DNA from 4 places in the Kitasatospora sp. NPDC098663 genome. Region 3 is predicted to be linked to each of the others. Evidence: riboswitches for the same ligand, from Rfam matches in the RefSeq annotation. Region 3 holds a riboswitch; each other region holds the start of a gene.
What was found. Region 3 has a riboswitch for cobalamin ahead of ACIQVZ_RS09045 (HoxN/HupN/NixA family nickel/cobalt transporter). Riboswitches for the same ligand answer to the same signal wherever they lie in the genome.

Region 1 (4,794 bases), on a different contig from region 3:
CGGCGGGCCGGTGGGCCGTACCGGGGAGACGGGTCACCGTCGCACCAGTACCGATCGTCGGAGGGAGCGGGGCATCACGGTCGCGCGGATTCCGAGACGTCACGTCGAGCAGTCTTCCCCTTGTACCGGCCTTCTGTCACATCCGGTTGGCTGTACGGACGGGCGGCCGTCGACGGCACCTCCCCAAGATCGGGCAACAATCGGGCAACAGAGGCAAACCGCCTGGCCGGAAACAGGTGGCGGGGTCATGCCATCCCGGCGCAACCCTTGCGGCGGCGGTCGCGCTACCCGCCCGACCGGTCACGCTCCGTGGCTGACGGGTGAGGTTCGGGTTTCGTACAGAGGCCCTGTCGGTGTGACTTCTCGTGCGGGGGGGCTGGGTTCAGAGAAGGGGGGTGAGCCAGCGGCGGAGGAGTTCGGTGTAGTGGGTGGGGGCGGAGTTCCAGAGGGTGGCGTGGTCGGCGCCCGGGAAGGGTCGGAGGCTGACCACGCCGGGGCGGGCGGCGGCGAGGCGCTCGGCGGCGCGGAAGGGGGCGACCTGATCGTCGGGGCTGTGCAGCAGGAGGGTGGGGACGCGCAGGTCGGCGCCCTCGGCGATGCGGCTGAAGTCGGCGAGGTCGACGCCGGTGCGGCCCTCGGCGGCGAGGGCGCCGAGCTCGGCGGCGGCGCCGGTGTAGCCGACCCGGGCGGCGCCGCGGCGGGCGGTGGCGGGCAGGTCGAGGACCGGCGAGTCCAGGACGAGGCCGCTGACGGCATGGGCCCAGGCGGAGCGGGCGGCCGTCTGGAGGGCCATGGTGGCACCGAGGGACCAGCCGTACAGGATGACCCGGCCGGCGCCGCTGTCGAGGGCGAGCCGGACCGCCGACTCGACGTCGCGCCACTCGGTCTCGCCGAAGTGGCCGAGCCCGTCCGGCGAGGCCGGGGCGCCCTGGTCGCCCCGGTAGGTGACGGCGAGGGCCGGCAGGGCGAGGCGGTCGAGGACGGGGAGGACCGGGAGGGTCTGCTGCCGGTCGGCGCCGGGGCCGTGGACGAGGATCACCCAGGTGCCGCGTTTGCCGTCGAGGCGCCAGGCGGGGAGGGCGCCGAGTTCGCCGTCGGCGGCGGTGTCGGTGAAGGGGAGGCCGAGCGCCTCGGTGGGGTCGCCGAGGTGGACGCGGGGGGTGAAGTGGACCTCGGTGCCGGGGGTGAGGGTGCCCCGGTCCGCGCGGACGAGGCGGCGGGTGACGCCGTTCTCGTCGCTGTGCAGGACCTCCTCGACGACGGCGTGGCCGTGGTCGTCCCATTCCACGGCCCAGCGGCCGGGGCGCAGGCTCTCGGGGCGGCGGTTGAAGGTGATCCGGCCCGCGGCGAGGCTCCGCACCAGGACGGGGCCGGACTCCCGGGCGGCGCTCGCCGGGTGGACCAGCCGCTCGGAGGCCCGACGGCCGATCACCAGGACGGCGGCCCCGGCGCCGACGACGGCGGCCGCCACGACGGCCGCGGTTCCCCAACGCATATCGCTCCCCGCTCTGCTGGTCTTGGACCGGACGGTGTCCGGGCGGTGTGCGGACGGTGTTCGGGCACCAGTTCACCGGGGGGCCGCGCGGGCGGCCACCGGGCTGGGCCGTCCGGGGCACGGCGGGGGCTCGGGCGGGGCGGGCGTCAGGCACGGCGGGGCGTCGGGCGGGGCGGGCGTCAGGCACGGCGGGGCGTCGGGCGGGGCGGGCGTCAGGCACGGCGGGGCGTCGGGCGGGGCGGGCGGATCGGAGGTGGCGACGGGGCTCCGAGGTGTGACCAACCCCTCCGTGACCTCGGTTGACTCCCGGTTCGGCCGCGTGATGGGATCCTGGGGCCAAACGGAGGCATGCAGAGGAAGCCGGTGCGAGTCCGGCGCGGTCCCGCCACTGTCACCGGGGAGCACGCTCGGAACATCGCCACGGCGGGCCGTCAGAAGCCGCTGGAAGGCCCGGGGGTGCGTCCGACCCGGAAGCCAGGAGACTCTCGCCCCCGGTACGTCGATCCAGGGCGCGGACCCTGAGTGAGGACACGCACGCGATGCAGGCTGCCCCGCCCTGCCGGACCCCACGCGGCCTTCCGCCGAACCCGCCGTGCGCCCGCTGACCCGCGCCGCCGCGTTCGCGCTCGGCGCCGCCGCGGGCTTCGCCGCCGACGCCCGCTTCGCCGACCCCCGGCGCGGCCACCCGGTGGCCGTCTTCGGCAGTGCGGCGACCCGGCTGGAGCGGCGGGTGTGGCAGGACGACCGGGTGGCCGGCGCCGGGTACACGGCGCTGTGCGTGGGCGCGGTCGCGGCCGGCGCGGCGGCCCTGGACCGTACGGTGGGCCGGCGTCCGCTGGGCCGGGCCGCGCTGGCGGCCGCCGCGACCTGGACGGTGCTGGGCGGCACCTCGCTGACCCGCGAGGCGCGCACCATCGGCCGGTCACTGGCCACCGGCGACCTGACGGCCGCGCGGGAGCGGCTGCCGCACCTGTGCGGGCGGGACCCGAGCGCGCTGGACGGGCCTCAGATCGCCCGCGCGGTAGTCGAGTCGGTGGCCGAGAACACGGCGGACGCCGTGGTGAACGCGCTGGTCTGGGGCGCGCTGGCGGGCACCCCGGGGCTGCTGGCGTTCCGCGCGGTGAACACGCTGGACGCGATGGTCGGCCACCGCTCGCCGCGGTACGCCCGGTTCGGCTGGGCCTCGGCCCGGCTGGACGACGTGGCGGGCTGGCCGGGCGCCCGGCTGACGGCGCTGCTCACGGTGGCCGCCGCGCCGCAGCCGAAAACGGCCTGGCGGGTCTGGCGGCGGGACGGCTCGGCGCACCCGAGCCCGAACGCGGGCCAGGCGGAGGCGGCCTTCGCGGGCGCGGTGGGCGTCCGACTGGGCGGGACCCTCCAGTACGGGGAGCGGGTGGAGCACCGGCCGGTGCTGGGCGCGGAGTTGCGGCCGGTGACGGTCGACGACATCGAGCGGGCCTGCGTGCTCTCCCGGCGGGTGGGCGCGCTGGCCCTGGGTACGACGGTCGCGGGGCACGTCGCGCTGCGCTCGCTGACGACACGGTGGAGGGGAAGGGCATGAGCAACGCATTGCTGGTCGCCGGGACGACCTCGGACGCGGGCAAGAGCGTGGTGACCGCGGGCATCTGCCGCTGGCTGGCCCGGCAGGGGGTGCGGGTCGCTCCGTTCAAGGCGCAGAACATGTCGCTGAACTCCTTCGTCACCGCCGACGGCGCCGAGATCGGCCGGGCACAGGCGATGCAGGCGCAGGCGGCCCGGGTGGAACCGGAGGCGGCGATGAACCCGGTGCTGCTGAAGCCGGGCGCGGACGGCCGCAGCCAGGTGGTGCTGCTGGGCCGGCCGGTCGCCGAGGTGGGCGCGCTGGACTACCGCGAGCGCAAGCCCGTCCTGCTGGAACGGTCGCTGGAGTGCCTGGCGGATCTGCGCCGCCGCTACGAGGTGGTGGTCTGCGAGGGCGCCGGCTCGCCCGCCGAGATCAACCTGCGGGACCGGGACATCGCCAACATGGGCCTGGCGACGGCCGCCGGGCTGCCGGTGGTAGTGGTCGGGGACATCGACCGCGGCGGCGTCTTCGCGGCGATGTACGGGACGCTGGCACTGCTGTCGGCGGAGGACCAGCGGCATGTGGCGGGCTGGTTCGTCAACAAGTTCCGCGGCGACGCGCGGCTGCTGGCGCCCGGCCTGGAGATGCTGCACGGGCTGACCGGCCGTCCGGTGCTGGGCACCCTGCCGATGCTGCCGGGCCTGTGGCTGGACGCCGAGGACTCGCTGGACCTGTCCACGGTGGTGGACCGGGTGGACGGCCGCGGCCCGCTCGGGGCGGACGTGCTGCGGGTCGCCGTGGTGCGCTTCCCCCGGCTGTCGAACTTCACCGACCTGGACGCGCTGGCCCAGGAGCCCGGCGTGCTGGTGCGCTGGGTGACCAGGCCGGAGGAACTGGCCGACGCCGACCTGGTGGTGCTGCCCGGCACCCGGGCCACCGTGGCCGACCTGGCCTGGCTGCGCGAACGCGGCCTGGAGCCGGCGCTGAAGGCGCGGGCGGCGGCCGGGCTGCCGGTCCTCGGGGTGTGCGGCGGCTACCAGATGCTGGCGCGCGGGATCGAGGACGAGGTGGAGTCCGGGGCCGGCTCGGTCGACGGCCTGGGCCTGCTGCCGACGCACGTGCGGTTCGGCGCCGAGAAGGTGCTGGCGCGGCCGGTCGGCACGGCGTACGGGCAGCGGGTCGAGGGGTACGAGATCCACCACGGGGTGGTGGCCGTGGAGGGGGGCGAACCGTTCTTCTCCGATGACGACGGGCACGGCCTGGACGGCTGCCGGGTCGGCCCGGTGTGGGGCACGACCTGGCACGGCGCGCTGGAGAACGACGGCTTCCGTCGTGAACTCCTGCGCGAGGTCGCCGCGTTGGCGGGACGGGCGTTCGTGCCGGCGCCGGACACCTCGTTCGCCGAGGCGCGCGAGGCCCGGCTGGACCGGCTGGGCGACCTGATCGAGGAACACGCGGACACCGACGCGCTGTGGAAGCTGATCGAGGGCGGGGTGCCGGCGGCCGGATCGCTGCCGTTCCTGGCGCCCGGGGCACCTGGGGAGTATGCATGAGTGACGTCCGCTATCCGTTCACCGCGATCGTCGGCATGCCCGACCTGCGGCTCGGGCTGCTGCTCAACGCGGTCTCGCCGGCCGTGGGCGGCGTGCTGGTGCGCGGCGAGAAGGGCACCGCGAAGTCGACCATGGTGCGCGCGCTGGCCGGCCTGCTGCCGACCCTCGCGGCCGTCGACGGCTGCCGGTTCGCCTGCGACCCG
Region 2 (4,794 bases), on a different contig from region 3:
GTGCACGCCTCGCTCTTCGAGAAGGCCGACGGGCCGGACGGCCCCGACGGCCTCGGCTACAACACCGCGATCCTCGTCGCCCCCGACGGCACCCTGGTGCAGCGCACCCGCAAGCTGCACATCCCCGTGACCGAGGGCTACTACGAGGACACCTGGTTCCGCCAGGGCCCGGCCGGCGAGGACGCCTTCCCCCTCGCCGAGGTGGGCGACGCCGCCGTCGGCCTGCCAACCTGCTGGGACCAGTGGTTCCCCGAGCTCGCCCGCGCCTACTCCCTCGCCGGCGCCGACGTGCTCGTCTACCCGACCGCCATCGGCTCCGAGCCGGGCCACCCCGGCTTCGACACCCAGCCGCTGTGGCAGCAGGTCATCACCGGCAACGCCATCGCCAACGCCACCTTCATGGTCGTCCCCAACCGCATCGGCACCGAGGGCGAACTCACCTTCTACGGCAGCTCGTTCATCGTCGACCCGTACGGCCGCGTGCTCGCCCGGGCACCGCGCGACGAGGCCGCCGTCCTGGTCGCCGACCTCGACCTCGACCAGCGCCACGACTGGCTCGAGCTCTTCCCCTTCAACACCACCCGCCGCCCCGACGCCTACGCGCCCCTGACCGCCCAGCGCTGACGCCCCCCGGCCTCCCCGGCCCGGTTCCGGCCGGGAGACGGGGAGGCCCTTCGGCACCACCGACCAGGCGACCGGACCTCACCGGGACAGCACGCTCAGCGGGCGCTCGCGCTCAGGCGCGCCTCGGCAGGGTCTCGTCGAGGAGCCGGGCGATGCCCGGGTCACGAAGCCGGTACCGGACCACCCGCCCGTCCCGCTCGGCCGAGACCACGCCGGAGGCCCTCAGGATGCGGAGGGTCTGGGAGACGGCGGTCGGGCTGATGCCGCAGGCGCCGGCGAGGTCGGAGACCGGGATCGGTCCGGCAGCGTGCATCGCCGCCAGCAGGGCCAGTCTTCCGGGCTCGGCCAGCAGCGCGAACCGCTCGGCCACGGAACGCAGCCGGTCACGGTCGGCCACCGCAGCGGCGGCCGCCTGGACCGCTCGGGCATCGATTGCCTCGGGCATGTGCTGCCCTTCCCCCTCGTCACGGCTTTGTCAGCACTTTGCGTTATTGCAACATATGCGCAACTGCGCAGCCTTGTCGACTGGCTGTCCGAGCCCCTACGGTGTTCCCCGCCGTGGTGTTCGGGAAGTCCGGTGACAGCTCCTCAGGGGCCCAATCCGGCGCGGCCCTCGCCACTGTGAACGGGAAGTGCCCCCGGCGCGCCCGCAGCCACTGCGGGCAGTCACCGGTGCCGTACGGCGCACGGGAAGACGAGCCGCGGGGTGCGCTCAGCCCTGCCCGGACGCGGGCAGAACTGTCCATCCCCCAGTCAGGAGACCGGCCACGGCGCGCACGACTCCCCCGACCTCACCGGGGGTGCCCCCATCGAGGAGCTGGAGAGGCCGCCCGTCATGACCCTCACCGACGACACCCCGTCATCCGCCCTGCCCCTGCCCCCGCGCTGGCGGCGCCAGGACACCGTCCGCACCGCCAGCCTGCTCGGCGTCATCCTCGCCATGCACGTGGTCGCCTTCGGCATGCTGTTCCTGCTCGTCGCGCCCAACCACTACACGATCGGCAACCAGGCCTTCGGCGTCGGCCTCGGCATCACCGCCTACACCCTCGGCATGCGGCACGCCTTCGACGCCGACCACATCGCCGCCATCGACAACACCACCCGCAAGCTGATGGCCGACGGCCAGCGCCCGGTCTCGGTCGGCTTCTGGTTCGCCCTCGGCCACTCCAGCATCGTCATGGCGATGGCCGCCCTGGTCGCCGGCGGCGCCCAGATCGCCGGCACCCTGGTCGATGACAAGTCCACCGCCCACCAGTGGCTCGGCGTCATCGGCACCAGCGTCTCCGGCACCTTCCTCTACCTCATCGCCGCGCTCAACCTGATCGCCCTGGCCGGCATCTACAAGGTCTACAAGGCCATGCGGGCCGGCCAGTTCGACGAGAAGCAGCTGGAGAAGCACCTCGACGAGCGCGGCTTCATGAACCGCATCCTCGGCAAGCTCACCAAGTCCATCCGCCGCCCCGGCCAGATGTACCCGGTCGGCGTGCTCTTCGGCCTCGGCTTCGACACCGCCACCGAGGTCGCCCTGATGGTGATGGCCGGCTCCGGCGCCGCCTCCGGCCTGCCCTGGTACGCCATCATCTGCCTGCCGTTGCTCTTCGCCTGCGGCATGAGCCTGTTCGACACCCTCGACGGCACCTTCATGAACTTCGCCTACCACTGGGCGTTCTCCAACCCGGTCCGCAAGGTCTACTACAACCTCACCATCACCGGCCTGTCCATCGCCGTCGCCTTCGTCATCGGCACCATCGAACTGGTCGGCGTGCTGCACGAGAAGCTCGACCTCACCGACCCGGTCACCGGCTGGATCGCCGACATCAGCCTCGACAACGTCGGCTACATCCTCGTCGGCATGTTCGTCGTCGTCTGGGCCTGCGCACTCGCCTACTGGCGCTTCAGCAACGTCGAGCAGCGCTGGGCCACCCGCGTCGAGAAGACCGGCTGACCCGCCCGCCCGGTTCCGGCGGTTCCCGGGGGTGTCGACGATCGTCGACACCCCCGGCGGTCTGCCCGCAGACGGTCGCGGCAGTGGAGTTGCGCCCCCGGCCTTCAGCGCCGGGGGTCGGGTAGTGCCGGGTACGGGACGAAGGTGCTGGTGTGCTCGTCGAGCGCCAGCGGCCGGCCGATGGCGGGCGCGGCGCGCTGGGGGCACGCCGGGCGTTCGCACACCTTGCAGCCGAGCCCGATCGGGGTGGCGGCCGCCACGTCGCCGAGGTCCAGTCCCGCCGAGTACACGAGCCGTGCGGCGTGGCGGAGTTCGCAGCCGAGGCCGATGGCGAAGGTCTTGCCGGGGCGGCCCCAGCCGCCGGGTGAGCGGGTGACGGCGCGGGCGGTCCAGAGGTAGCGCCGGCCGTCGGGCATGGCGGCGACCTGGACGTGGACCCGGCCGGGGGCGGCGAAGGACTCGTAGACGTTCCACAGCGGGCAGGTGCCGCCGGTGCGGGAGAAGTGGAAGTCGGTCGCGGACTGGCGCTTGGAGACGTTGCCGGCCCGGTCGACCCGGACGAAGGAGAACGGTACGCCGCGCAGCCGGGGCCGCTGGAGGGTGCTGAGCCGGTGGCAGACCGTCTCGTAGCCGACGCCGAAGTGGTCGGCGAGGTGCTCGATGTCGTAGCGCGCCGATTCGGCCTCGGCGTGGAAGGCGGCGTACGGCAGCACGAGGGCGGCGGCGAAGTAGTTGGCCAGGCCGATCCGGGTGAGCGACCAGGCGGTGGAGCCTTCGGGGCTGTCCTGGGCCGCGAGTTCGGACAGCAGCCGATCGTGTTCCAGGTAGGCGAGTTGGGTGGCCATCCGGAACGCCTGCTGGCCCGGGCGCAGCCGGTCCGACAGGCTCAGGATCCTGCTGCGCGGGTCGTACCGGTGCAGGTGCTCGCCTCCGGCGGCGGTCCGTACGCCGTGGCCGGAGGCGAGCCGGTCGGCCAGCACCGCCCTGACCTCGCCGCGCCGCAGGCCGATGGTTGCGGCCAACTCCTCGGCCGCGGTGTCGAGTTCGTGGAGGTAGTTCTGGCGGCGGTAGAAGAACTCGCGGACCTGTTCGTGCGGGGTGAGGGTGTCGGGCGCCGGGCCGCGGTCCCCCGCGAGGACGGCGAGCTGCTCGGACACCGCCCGTCGGCCGCGGCCGAGGTCCATCAGCAGCCGCGCCACGGCGGGCAGGCGGGCGGCCACCTCGTCGAGGTCCCCGGCGGTGACCCGTCCGGCCGCGAGCTCCTCGCCGAGCGCGTCGCGCAGTTCGGCGGTGAGCCGGGCGCTGCCGGGCGGGGCGAAGTACCCGGCCTCGACGCCGAAGGCCTCGGTGAGGCGCAGCAGCACGGGCACGGTGAGCGGGCGGGCGTCGTGCTCCAGCTGGTTGAGGTAGCTGGGTGACAGGTCGATCAGCCGGGCGAGGGCGGCCTGGCTGAGTCCGCGTTCCTCGCGCAGGCGGCGCAGCCGGGCGCCGGCGAAAGCCTTTCCCATCGTGTCGTTCTCCCCTCACCGGCCGTCGGCCCACCTAGCCGATCTTGCCGGACAGGGCCTGGTGCGGGAAGCCTAGCCGCACGGCGAGAGGTCGCGTCGTCGCAACCTTCGCAGATTCGCCGGGGACCGTTCGCAGAAGTTGGCAGTGGTCCATCGGTGACGGCGGCTTCGCCGGGTGCCAGAGTCGGTGGTGCGGCCGGGAGGTGCGCAGGACAGCGGCGAAACACCAGGTCGGTCGCGGCCGGGCAGGCTGTCCGGGCGTCCACGTCCTGCGGTGTTCCGCCGCCGCCCGGCACCGCCCGGCCGCCCACTCGCCCTCGCGGTGAGACACCTCACAACCTTCGCAACGAGCACCCCTGGGGAGCAGACCCATGACTCAGTCGGTTCGGCAGCAGCAGGAGCAGCAGGCGGCGGCGCTGGCCGCTCGGTGGGCGTCCGACCCGCGGTGGGCGGGCATCGAGCGCACGTACTCGGCGGCCGAGGTCGTGCGGCTGTCCGGCACCGTCCGCGAGGAACACACGCTGGCCCGCCGGGGCGCCGAGCGCCTGTGGCGGCAGTTGCACGAGCAGGACTACGTGCACGCCCTCGGCGCGCTGACGGGCGGCCAGGCCGTGCAGATGGTGAGGGCCGGACTGCAGGCGATCTACCTGTCCGGGTGGCAGGTCGCGGCCGATGCCAACCAGGCCGGGCAGACCTATCCGGACCAGAGCCTCTACC
Region 3 (4,794 bases):
CGATCCGCAGCAGTCGCGGCAGCAGGTCCTCGCGCAGGGCGCAGCAGGGGCAGTCGTTCACCAGCGGGACGTCGGCGGCGTCGAACCCGCCTCCGGTGTCGCGCAGTTCACGGTGGACGATGCCCTGCGAGGCCTCCCGCAGGTCGTGGTGGAGGACCACCGCGTCCACCCCGGCCACCGCCAACTCCCGGACGGCGGCGCGGCGTTCGTCGGCGTGCAGTCCGGCCACGACCACCACGGGCAGTTTGATCCCGTCCACGCCGCTCACCAGCTGGCCTTGCGGACGCCGGGCAGGTGGCCGGCGTGGGCGTGGACGCGGAGGTTGACCCGGGAGAGGCCGAAGGCGCGCAGGTAGCCGCGGGGGCGGCCGTCGACGGCGTCGCGGTTGCGGATCCGGGTGGCGCTGGCGTCGCGGGGCTGGCGGGCGAGTTCGGCCTGGGCGGCGGCGCGTTCGGCGGGGGCCGTGCCGGGACTGGCGATGATCCGCTTGAGCTCGGCGCGGCGCTCGGCGTACCGGGCCACGACGGCACGGCGCTGCTCGTTCTTGGCGATCTTGCTCTGCTTGGCCATCAGGCCTTCCCCCCTCGGGCGCGGATGCGGGCGACGGCGGCCTCGATGCCGATCGTGTCGATGGTGCGGATGCCCTTGGCGCTGAGGGTGAGCCGGACGTACCGGCCCTCACCGGGCAGCCAGTAGCGCTTGTGCTGGATGTTGGGGTCGAAGCGGCGGCGGGTGCGGCGGTGCGAGTGCGAGATCGCGTTGCCGAATCCGGGCCGACGGCCGGTGAGTTGGCAGTGGGCGGACATGGGTGCTCCCTGGCGTCCGGGAATGGGCAGGACGGAGCTCACGTTACACCAGATGAAAATGACTTCCATTTCGGTGTACGGTTTCGCCCCGACCCCGAACACCCCGCCAACCCGGGAGGACACCCATGGCCCGTAACGAACTGCGCCCCGTCATCAAGCTCCGCTCCACCGTCGGCACCGGCTACACGTACGTGACCCGCAAGAACCGCCGCAACGACCCGGACCGGATGGTCCTGCGCAAGTACGACCCGGTCGCGCGCCGGCACGTCGACTTCCGCGAAGAGCGCTGAACCCCGCCCGCCCGACGACCGGCACCGACCCGCGGCGACGGAACGGCGCCTCCCCCGGGATCCCGGGGGAGGCGCCGTCGCCGCCCGCTGCCGTCGCCGGTCGCAGCCGTCGCTACTCGGCGGCCGCCCAGCGCTTCTCCACCCGGGCCAGCTTCCAGTAGGCGATCGCCGCGGCCCAGACCACCACGAACAGCCCGGCGATCGCGTAGCCGACGTTGTCCAGCGAGATGCCCGCGATCCAGCCGGTGACCGGGTCGGTCAGATCGAGCTTCTCGTGCAGCACGCCGACCAGTTCGATGGTGCCGATGACGAAGGCCACCGCGATCGACAGCCCGGTGATCGTCAGGTTGTAGTAGACCTTCCGGACCGGGTTGGCGAAGGCCCACTGGTACGCGAAGTTCATGAACGTCCCGTCCAGGGTGTCGAACAGGCTCATCCCGGCCGCGAACAGCAGCGGCAGGCAGACGATCGCGTACCAGGGCAGCCCGGCCGCCGCCCCCGACCCGGCCATCACCATCAGGGTGACCTCGGTCGCGGTGTCGAAGCCCAGCCCCAGCACCATGCCCACCGGGAACATCTGCCCGGGCCGGGTGATCGACCGGGTCGCCCGGTTCAGCACCCGGGCCATGAAGCCGCGCGAGTTGAGGTGCTCCTCCAGCTGCGCCTCGTCGTACGACCCGGCCCGCATCGCCCGGAACACCTTGAGTATGCCGAGCAGCGCGGCCAGGTTGAGCGCGCCGATCAGGTAGAGGAACGCGCCGGAGGCCGTCGTGCCGACCATCCCGAGCCACTTGTGGGTGGTCGAGTCGTCGTCCATCAGCGTGCTGGCCAGCTGCGCGCCGCCCGCCACCAGGGCGGCCATCAGCACCACCATCGAGGAGTGCCCGAGGGCGAACCAGAAGCCGACCGAGACCGGCCGCTTGCCGTCCGCCATCAGCTTGCGGGTGGTGTTGTCGATCACCGCGATGTGGTCGGCGTCGAAGGCGTGCCGCATGCCGAGGGTGTACGCGGTGATCCCCAGGCCCACCCCGAAGACCTGGGTGCCGACCGCGTAGTTGTGGGGCGCGACCAGGAAGACGAGCGTCCCGAAGGCCACCACGTGCATGGCCAGGATCACCCCCATCAGCCCGGCCGTGCGAACGGTGTCCTCGCGCTTCCAGCGGAACGTGGGCAGCGCGGACGGTGTCGCCGGAGCCTCGGCAGCCGCGGCGGTTTCGGGCAGGGTCATTCGGGTCACGCTCCAGCACCTCGTGGAAACACTTCGTGAGATGCCGTGGCCGGTCTCCTGGCTTACGGGGGTCCCGTACCCGCCTTCCCAGGTGCGCGAGGCTCCCAGTGGCGTCGTGGGTACGGACGTCTCTCCATCGTCGACGATCACGATGGCCCGATCACAGTGGCGAGGGCCGCTCCGGACTGGGATCCCTGAGGATCCGTCACCGGTCTTCCCGAGCACCACGGCGGGGAACACCGTAGGGGCCAGGACCCACCCTTGCAAGGCTGCGCACCTGCGCAGGTGTCCAGGATCACAGGCCCCCTGCTGCAACAATGTGCGCATGCATCTCGTACCGGCCGACCGCGCGGGCCACCGCACCATCGACGGACACCGGGTCTGCGAGGCCATCGCCGCGATCGGCGACCCCGCGCACGTCCGCACCTGGGCCGAGCGGTTCTCCCTGCTCGCCGACCCCGGGCGGCTCGCCCTCCTGCTCGCCCTCCACCGGGCCGGCCCGCTCGCCGTCTCCGACCTCGCCGTGGCCACCGGCATGCGCGACCCCGCCGTGTCCCAGGCCCTGCGGCTGCTCCGCACCGCGGGCGTGGTGACCGGGGACAAGGACGGGCGGGTCGTGCGCTACCGGCTCGTGGACGAGTCCCTGCGCCCCCTCCTCGACGCGTGCGCCGCCGCCGAACACCACGAGCCCGGCGCGGCCTTCGGCTGACCGGCCGGGCAGGGCCTGGTCAGGCCGCCTGGCAGGCGGGGCACCAGAAGAGGTTGCGCGCGGCGTGCTGTTCCGTCCGGACGTCGGTGCCGCAGACCAGACAGGGCATCGCGGCCCGCCGGTAGACGTACACCTCGCCGCCGTGGTCGTCGACGCGCGGCGGTCGGCCCATCGCCTCGGGGGTGTGCTCGGGCCGGACGGTGTCGATCCGGCCCGCGCCGACGCCCTCGTGCATCAGGGCGACCAGGTCGGCCCAGATCGCGTCCCACTCGCCCCGGGTGAGGTCACGGCCGGCGCGGTGCGGGTTGATCCCGTGGCGGAACAGCACCTCGGCCCGGTAGACGTTGCCCACCCCGGCCAGCACCTTCTGGTCCATCAGCAGCGCGGCGACGGTCGTCCGGCTGGCCGATATCCGGCGCCAGGCGGCCTGCGGGTCGGCGTCGGCCCGCAGCGGGTCGGGGCCCAGCCGGGCGGCGACGGCGGCCTTCTCCGCGCCGGTGACCAGCGCGCAGGTGTTGGGGCCGCGCAGGTCGGCGTAGCCGTCGTCGTTGGCCAGCCGCAGCCGGACCAGGCCGACCGGCTCGGGCGCGGGCCCGGTACCGAAGGCGAAGCCGCCGTAGAGGCCGAGGTGGACGTGCACCCAGCCGCCCTCCTCGAAGCCGAGGAACAGGTGCTTGCCGACGGCTTCGGCCGCGGTGAGCAGCTGCCCGTCGATGGCCTTGGCCTCGTCGGCGAACCGGCCCTGCGGGCTGGACACCTCGACCGGGCGGCCGCCGAAGGCCTTCCGGTTCTCGGCGGCGAGGCGGTGGATGATGTGGCCTTCCGGCACGGGCGTCAGCTCCCCCGGGGTGGTTCGATCAGGACCCGCCCATCATCGCAGTCGGCACCGACACCACCGGATCGTCGCGGGTCAGCGCACCGGCATGCCCATCAGCCGGGCCAGGATGACGCGGTCCAGCTCGGCGGCGGTGCCGGCCACGTCCAGGTACGAGTTGTCGATGATCGGCAGCCCGGAGTTGTACCAGCCGGCCATCCGGCCGTGGATCCGCGCCACCTCCTCGTCGCCGAGCCGCCGGGTGCCGCCGCGCCGGGCGTTGCGGTGCAGCACGGAGTCCAGGCTGGGCAGCAGCACGACCGGGATCATGCCGGGACCGATGTGCCGCTTCCAGCCGCCGAGGCCGATGGCCGGGCGGTCCGGGAAGACGGCGTCGTCGATGATGCAGGAGATGCCGTTGGCGAGGTAGTTGCGGCAGGCGAAGCCGCAGGTGCGGCGGGCCAGCCGGTACTGCGCCTCGGAGGCGTTGTTCCAGCCGGACTGCGGGTTGGCGAAGCCGGACTGCACCCACTCGCGGACGTCGTCCAGGCTGATGTGCGCGGTCGGGCTGGGCCGGCGCTCGGCCCAGTACCGGGCGACGGTGGTCTTGCCCGCCCCGGCCGGGCCGATCAGCAGGACGGCGATCGGGCTGGTGGGCGCGTGCCGCTGCGGCGGGTGGGCGGGGAGTTGCACGGGCGCGCCGGAGGGCAGCACGAAGTGCCCGGTGGCCCCGGCGGAGGCCGGTGCACTGGGCGCGGGTGCGACCGGAGCGGGCGCGGGAACAGGAGCCGGAGCGGGCGGCACCGGCGGCGGCGCGGCGGCCCCCGACGGCTGCGGCCCCGGCGGAGCGGCGGGACGCGGCGGGACGTGCCCACCCCCGGCGTACTGCGTCACGGTCACCTCCCGACACCTCTCAGCGGGGAGACTACACGGCGGCCCGGCGGCGG
Region 4 (4,794 bases), on a different contig from region 3:
GCGTCACCGCGCCCTGACCCCCGGGGACACCCCGGTGCCCCGGCCCCTCCGGAAGGGGGGGCCGGGGCACCGCGTACCCGTGGCTCAGCTGCCGTGAGAAGCCCTCCGGCGGCGGACGAAGCGCTCGACCAGCAGTACGGTGGCGACGGCCGCCGCGGTGAACAGCAGCGCGTTGGCCACGATGCCGCCCGTGGTCAGCCAGCCGGGTTCCTCGCCGTTAGGCAGTGTGGTGTCGGTGAACAGCCCGCCGATGCCGGTCAGCACCCCTCGTGCGAGGTAGACGGCGGCCAGCGCAGCAAGGCCGACGGGAAGGGTGAGGACGATCGACGCGAGGTAGTAACGCCCGTTCTCCGTCAGCCCGCCCAGGACGGCCAGCCCGCCGACCAAGGCCACATAGCCGCCCGCCACCCATCTGGAAACACCCGTCGGCATCCGTTCCCCCTGTCCTGTCGGTCCGGCGGCGGATCCGTCGGGCCATCGTGGTTCTGCCCCGCCGGAGGGGAGGCGATCCGTGGTCGGCTCCCCTCCGGCGCAGTGCGATCAGCTGCCGTAGCGCAGCGAGACGGTGTCGCCGAGGTGGACGGTGGTGGCCCGGGTGGCGCCGGTCGCGGCGCCGCCGTCCAAGCCGACCTGCCAGGTGGACGAGCCGCTGTTGGCCGTGCCGTTGAGCGCGGTGACGGTGCCGCCGCCGGTGGACGGCGTGACGGAGGTGACGCAGCCGCCCGGGGTGGCGCTGCCTGCCGCGTCGAGGACGTCGCCGAGGGTTGCGGTGGTGCCGGTCGGGGTGAGGGTGACGGCGCAGACCTTGAGCGCGCCGGTGCCGTCGTCGACGACCAGGGCGAGCCTGGCGGCGGTGCCGGCGGTGAAGCCGGTGGTGGCGGCCCAGGCGGGCTCGCCGGCGGTGGTCGGGGTCGGCGGGGTGGCGGTGAAGCCGGCGCCGGCGACGGCGCGCAGGCCGTCGACGGAGGCGTAGGGGGAGGGGTTGGTGTCGGTGGGCAGGTACTTGAAGCCGCCGCCGGGCTTGAACTGCTGGGCGATCAGGAAGTCGACGGGGCTCTTGCCGGTGCCGCTGGTGAAGTCGGTGCCCTGGGGGTTGATGCCGCAGGCGTTGAGGCCGGAGACGGCCCAGCCGTTGGAGTCGGTGTTGACGCCGAACATGGCGTTGAAGGCGCCGGAGGCGGTGAGCTTGCCCTTGAGGAAGTTCTTGGCGGCGACGATCGCCGGGTCGGTGGCGGCGACGCCCCCGGTGCAGAGCGAGGCCATGGCGGCGCCGGTCATGTCGATGTCGCTGCCCTGGGCGAGGGCGTTCGGGTCGCCCGCGGCCTTGCTGAAGTTCCAGCCGCCGTCGTTGTGCTGGTTGGCGCGCACCGCGGTGACGGAGGCGTCGAGCAGCGGCTGCGGGACGCGAGGGCTGCCGGCCTGGGTTCTGGCGCCCGCGAGGGCGAGGAGGCCGAAGACGGTGCCGTTGAAGTTGGCGGACGGGCCGTAGTAGCCGGGTTCGGCGGTCTGCCAGTAGGCGGCGAGGTCGGCGACGAGGTTGCGGCCCGGGCCGACCCGGGAGGGGTCGATGCCGGCGGCGTAGGCGTTGAGGATGCCGCGCTCGTAGTCCGTGACGACCGGCGAGGCGCTCGGCCAGCCGGGGGCGGCGAGCTGGCCGCGGTAGACCAGGCGGGCGTTCTTGGTGGGGTCGCCGCCGGGGGTGACGTCCGCGGCGGCCGTGCCGGCGGCCGCGAGTGCGCTGAACGCCCACTCGTTGGAGAGCCCGCCGCCGGTGACGTAGCTGCCGTCGGCGGCCTGGAGCGACTTCAGGTAGGTGACGCCGGTGCTCTTCGAGGTGGCTATCTGGGTCGGGCTGGCCGTCGCGTGGGCGGGGACGGCGGAGAGCAGGAGCGCGCCGGCCGTCAGGGCGACGGTGACGGCGGAGGCGGCGCGGGAAGGTGTGGTCCGCGCGGGGGCGAGGAGGGACATGGGACAGGCTCCTTGGGGTGGCGGGCGCCGACCCTGCCCCGGAGTTCCGGCGCCCGTTCGAGGGCGCGCGACTGCCGGAGCGGTCGCCGCCCGGATCGCGTGGGCCGGCTTTCGCCATGGTGCGTGGCCGGTCGGGCATTCGGGCTCAGGGCGGCGTGATCGCCGCCCCACACCGCTGCGCGTCAGCCCCGGATTCGCACCGGGTTCCCCCGCTCGGCCACCGCGGACGCTACCGCACGGCGCACCGGCGCACGAGGTGGTGTGATCGACATGACGACCCGTTGACTCCCGTTCGACCGGCGTGGTCTGATGAACCGATTTTTTGCCCTCGGCATTCAGGGGAAGCCGGTCGAACTCCGGCGCTGACCCGCAACCGTGGACCCACCTGTGGTGGGTGAGCCGGAATGCCTGGACCGGGGGCCTGTTCACAGAGCACTTGCGTCGTCGCGGACTACGACGCGGTCCGGACGGTCCCTGCCCAGGAGACCGTGGGCTGCGCCGTTGCGTCCTGCGTCGACCGACCAGGGAGTCGTCGTGAGGGTCAGCAGCAGTCGCACACGTCACAGGAACCGGGACCTCGCCTCCTTGGTGGTCGCCGGTGCTGTCGCGGCCGCCGCCTGCGGAAGCGTCCTGTTCGGGCGCCCCGGTACCGCGGCCGCCGACCCGATCGAGCAGTGCACGGCGACGACGGGCGCGATCGTCGCCGTCGACTTCACCCACTGGGGCGGCGGCGTCGTCCGGGGCTGCGACGCCCACCCCACGACCGGGATGAACCTGCTGCACGCCGCCGGCTTCACCACCGCCGGAACCGAGCACGACGGACCCGCCTTCATCTGCCGACTCGGAACCGGGACCTTCAACAACGGCACCCAGTACCCGACGCCGGCCGAAGAACCCTGCGTCAACACCCCGCAGGCCACCGCGTACTGGTCGTACTGGATCGCCGAACCCGGCCAACAGGCGTGGTCCTACAGCCGGTTCGGCGCCGGGACGCAGAAGCCCGAGCCCGGCGAGGTCGAGGCCTGGGTGTACGGCGGCACCGACATCGGCGGCACCAGCGGGGCGCCGGGCTTCGCGCCGGACTCCGTCCGGGCGAAGAGCGGCGGCTCGTCGGCTTCGCCGTCCGCCCCGCTGTCACCCTCGGCGACCCCGAGCCCGACCCCGACCCCGAGCCCGACTCCGACCTCGACTTCGACCGGGCCGTCCGCCACCGGAGACCCGGCGGCCGCCGCAGCCTGGCTGGCCCGCCAACTCGTCGGCGGCGACCACATGGAGAACTGGGCCGTCGAGGGGCCGGACCACCCCCGGACCGCCCTCACCGCCATCGCCCTCGCCGCCGCCGGCACGCAGGACCCGGCGCTGCGCCGGACGACCGCCTTCCTCTCCGCCCACGCCGACGCCTTCCTGTATCCCGACGGACCGGCCGGCCGGCCCGATGCGAAGGCCGCCGCACTGCTGGCCCTCGTCGCCGAGAGCACCGGTGGCGATCCCCGGGCCTTCGGCGGCCGGGACCTGATCGCCGCGCTCACCGGTCACGTCTGCACGGCGGCGGGGGAGAACGGCAAGTGCACCGCCGCCGGGGACTTCCTCGGCGCGGCCTCGCCCTGGGTCCAGTCCCTCGGTGTCATCGCCCTCCAGCGCGCCGGCGTCACGCCACCCGCCCCGGCGCTCGCCCGCTTCACGGTGCTCCAGTGCGCCGACGGCGGGGTGGCCGGATCGATGATCGTCGCCGGCGACCACTGCGAGTCCGACCCGCTCACCACCGGCCTCGCGGTCCTCGCCCTGCGCACGGCCCCCGGGTACGAGACGGCCGCGAAGAAGGCGTCGGACCAGCTCGCGGCCGGACAGCAGGCCGACGGTTCCCTCCTCCCGTACCTCGGCGCCCCCGGTGACACCATCAGCACCGCGAGCGCGGCCCAGGCGTTCAGGGCCACCGGACAGGACACCCGCCGGGCCGCCGCCACGGCCTGGCTCGCCGCCCGGCAGGGAACGGACGGCGGCTTCGGCCCCGACGCGTCGACCACCGACCCGGACCCGGCGGCCACCGAGCAGGCGATCCTGGCCCTGACCGGCACCGACCTCACCAGCGTCCGGCACAACCCGGACGCCACCGCCCCGCCGACGACACCCGCCACCACCCCGCCGACCTCGCCCGCGACCACGCCGCCTGCCGGGCGAACCCCCGACGCCGCCAAGGGCAGCGCCTACCTCACCGACCCGTCCCGCCTGATCAACGGCCGCTACTACGAGGGCTTCCCGGCCTTCGCCGACTTCGGCCTCACCATCGACGGCGCCTACGCCCTCGCGGCCACCGGCACCGACGACGCCGCGCTGCGCAGGATCGTCGACTTCCTGGACCAGCCGGGCAAGGACGCCGGCGAGCGCACCGTCAACGACTGGACCGGCATCGGCACCGAGTACGCAGGCGGCGGCTCGATCGGAAAGGAGGCGCTGCTCGCCGAGGCGGTCGGCCGCAACCCGCGCGCCTTCGGCGGCCACGACCTGATCGCCGCCCTGGCCGCCCTCGTGTGCACCAAGGCCGACCAGAGCACCGGCTGCGCGGCGCCCGGCAACTACACCTACGCGACCTCGGTGTTCTCCCAGGCGCTCGGCATCATGGCCCAGCTCCGGGCCGGGGACTCGACGAACGCGGCTCCCGCGATCGCCTACCTGAAGGGCCTCCAGCACCAGGACGGCTCGTGGCCGAGCCTGATCCCCGCCACCGGTGACTCCGACGTGGACAGCACGGCGATGGCCGTCATGGCCCTCGCCCTCGTGCCGGGCGACGAAGCCGCGCGGGCCGTCGACCAGGGCCTCGACTGGCTC

Region 1: linked by a shared signal. The riboswitch ahead of ACIQVZ_RS05630 (cobalamin biosynthesis protein) and the one ahead of ACIQVZ_RS09045 (HoxN/HupN/NixA family nickel/cobalt transporter) in region 3 are both predicted to bind cobalamin.
Region 2: linked by a shared signal. The riboswitch ahead of ACIQVZ_RS07450 (HoxN/HupN/NixA family nickel/cobalt transporter) and the one ahead of ACIQVZ_RS09045 (HoxN/HupN/NixA family nickel/cobalt transporter) in region 3 are both predicted to bind cobalamin.
Region 4: linked by a shared signal. The riboswitch ahead of ACIQVZ_RS07530 (prenyltransferase/squalene oxidase repeat-containing protein) and the one ahead of ACIQVZ_RS09045 (HoxN/HupN/NixA family nickel/cobalt transporter) in region 3 are both predicted to bind cobalamin.

Annotation. Positions count from the first base shown of each region.
Region 1 covers NZ_JBIWAP010000004.1:73,469-78,262, forward strand. The annotation lists gene ACIQVZ_RS05620 (hypothetical protein) at 1-37, opposite strand, end outside; gene ACIQVZ_RS05625 (alpha/beta hydrolase family protein) at 383-1,495, opposite strand; cobalamin riboswitch at 1,848-1,980, shown strand; gene ACIQVZ_RS05630 (cobalamin biosynthesis protein) at 2,088-3,056, shown strand; gene ACIQVZ_RS05635 (cobyric acid synthase) at 3,053-4,591, shown strand; gene ACIQVZ_RS05640 (putative cobaltochelatase) at 4,588-4,794, shown strand, end outside.
Region 2 covers NZ_JBIWAP010000005.1:158,175-162,968, forward strand. The annotation lists gene ACIQVZ_RS07440 (nitrilase-related carbon-nitrogen hydrolase) at 1-624, shown strand, start outside; gene ACIQVZ_RS07445 (ArsR/SmtB family transcription factor) at 737-1,069, opposite strand; cobalamin riboswitch at 1,167-1,409, shown strand; gene ACIQVZ_RS07450 (HoxN/HupN/NixA family nickel/cobalt transporter) at 1,460-2,569, shown strand; gene ACIQVZ_RS07455 (short-chain fatty acyl-CoA regulator family protein) at 2,674-4,077, opposite strand; gene aceA (isocitrate lyase) at 4,449-4,794, shown strand, end outside.
Region 3 covers NZ_JBIWAP010000006.1:212,235-217,028, reverse strand. The annotation lists gene ACIQVZ_RS09065 (CobW family GTP-binding protein) at 1-259, opposite strand, end outside; gene rpsN (30S ribosomal protein S14) at 265-570, opposite strand; gene rpmB (50S ribosomal protein L28) at 570-806, opposite strand; gene rpmG (50S ribosomal protein L33) at 932-1,096, shown strand; gene ACIQVZ_RS09045 (HoxN/HupN/NixA family nickel/cobalt transporter) at 1,209-2,324, opposite strand; cobalamin riboswitch at 2,354-2,568, opposite strand; gene ACIQVZ_RS09040 (ArsR/SmtB family transcription factor) at 2,650-3,033, shown strand; gene ACIQVZ_RS09035 (DNA-formamidopyrimidine glycosylase family protein) at 3,053-3,862, opposite strand; gene ACIQVZ_RS09030 (AAA family ATPase) at 3,944-4,747, opposite strand.
Region 4 covers NZ_JBIWAP010000005.1:182,244-187,037, reverse strand. The annotation lists gene ACIQVZ_RS07545 (flagellar hook-length control protein FliK) at 1-17, shown strand, start outside; gene ACIQVZ_RS07540 (hypothetical protein) at 85-432, opposite strand; gene ACIQVZ_RS07535 (hypothetical protein) at 541-1,968, opposite strand; cobalamin riboswitch at 2,102-2,178, opposite strand; cobalamin riboswitch at 2,256-2,399, shown strand; gene ACIQVZ_RS07530 (prenyltransferase/squalene oxidase repeat-containing protein) at 2,503-4,794, shown strand, end outside.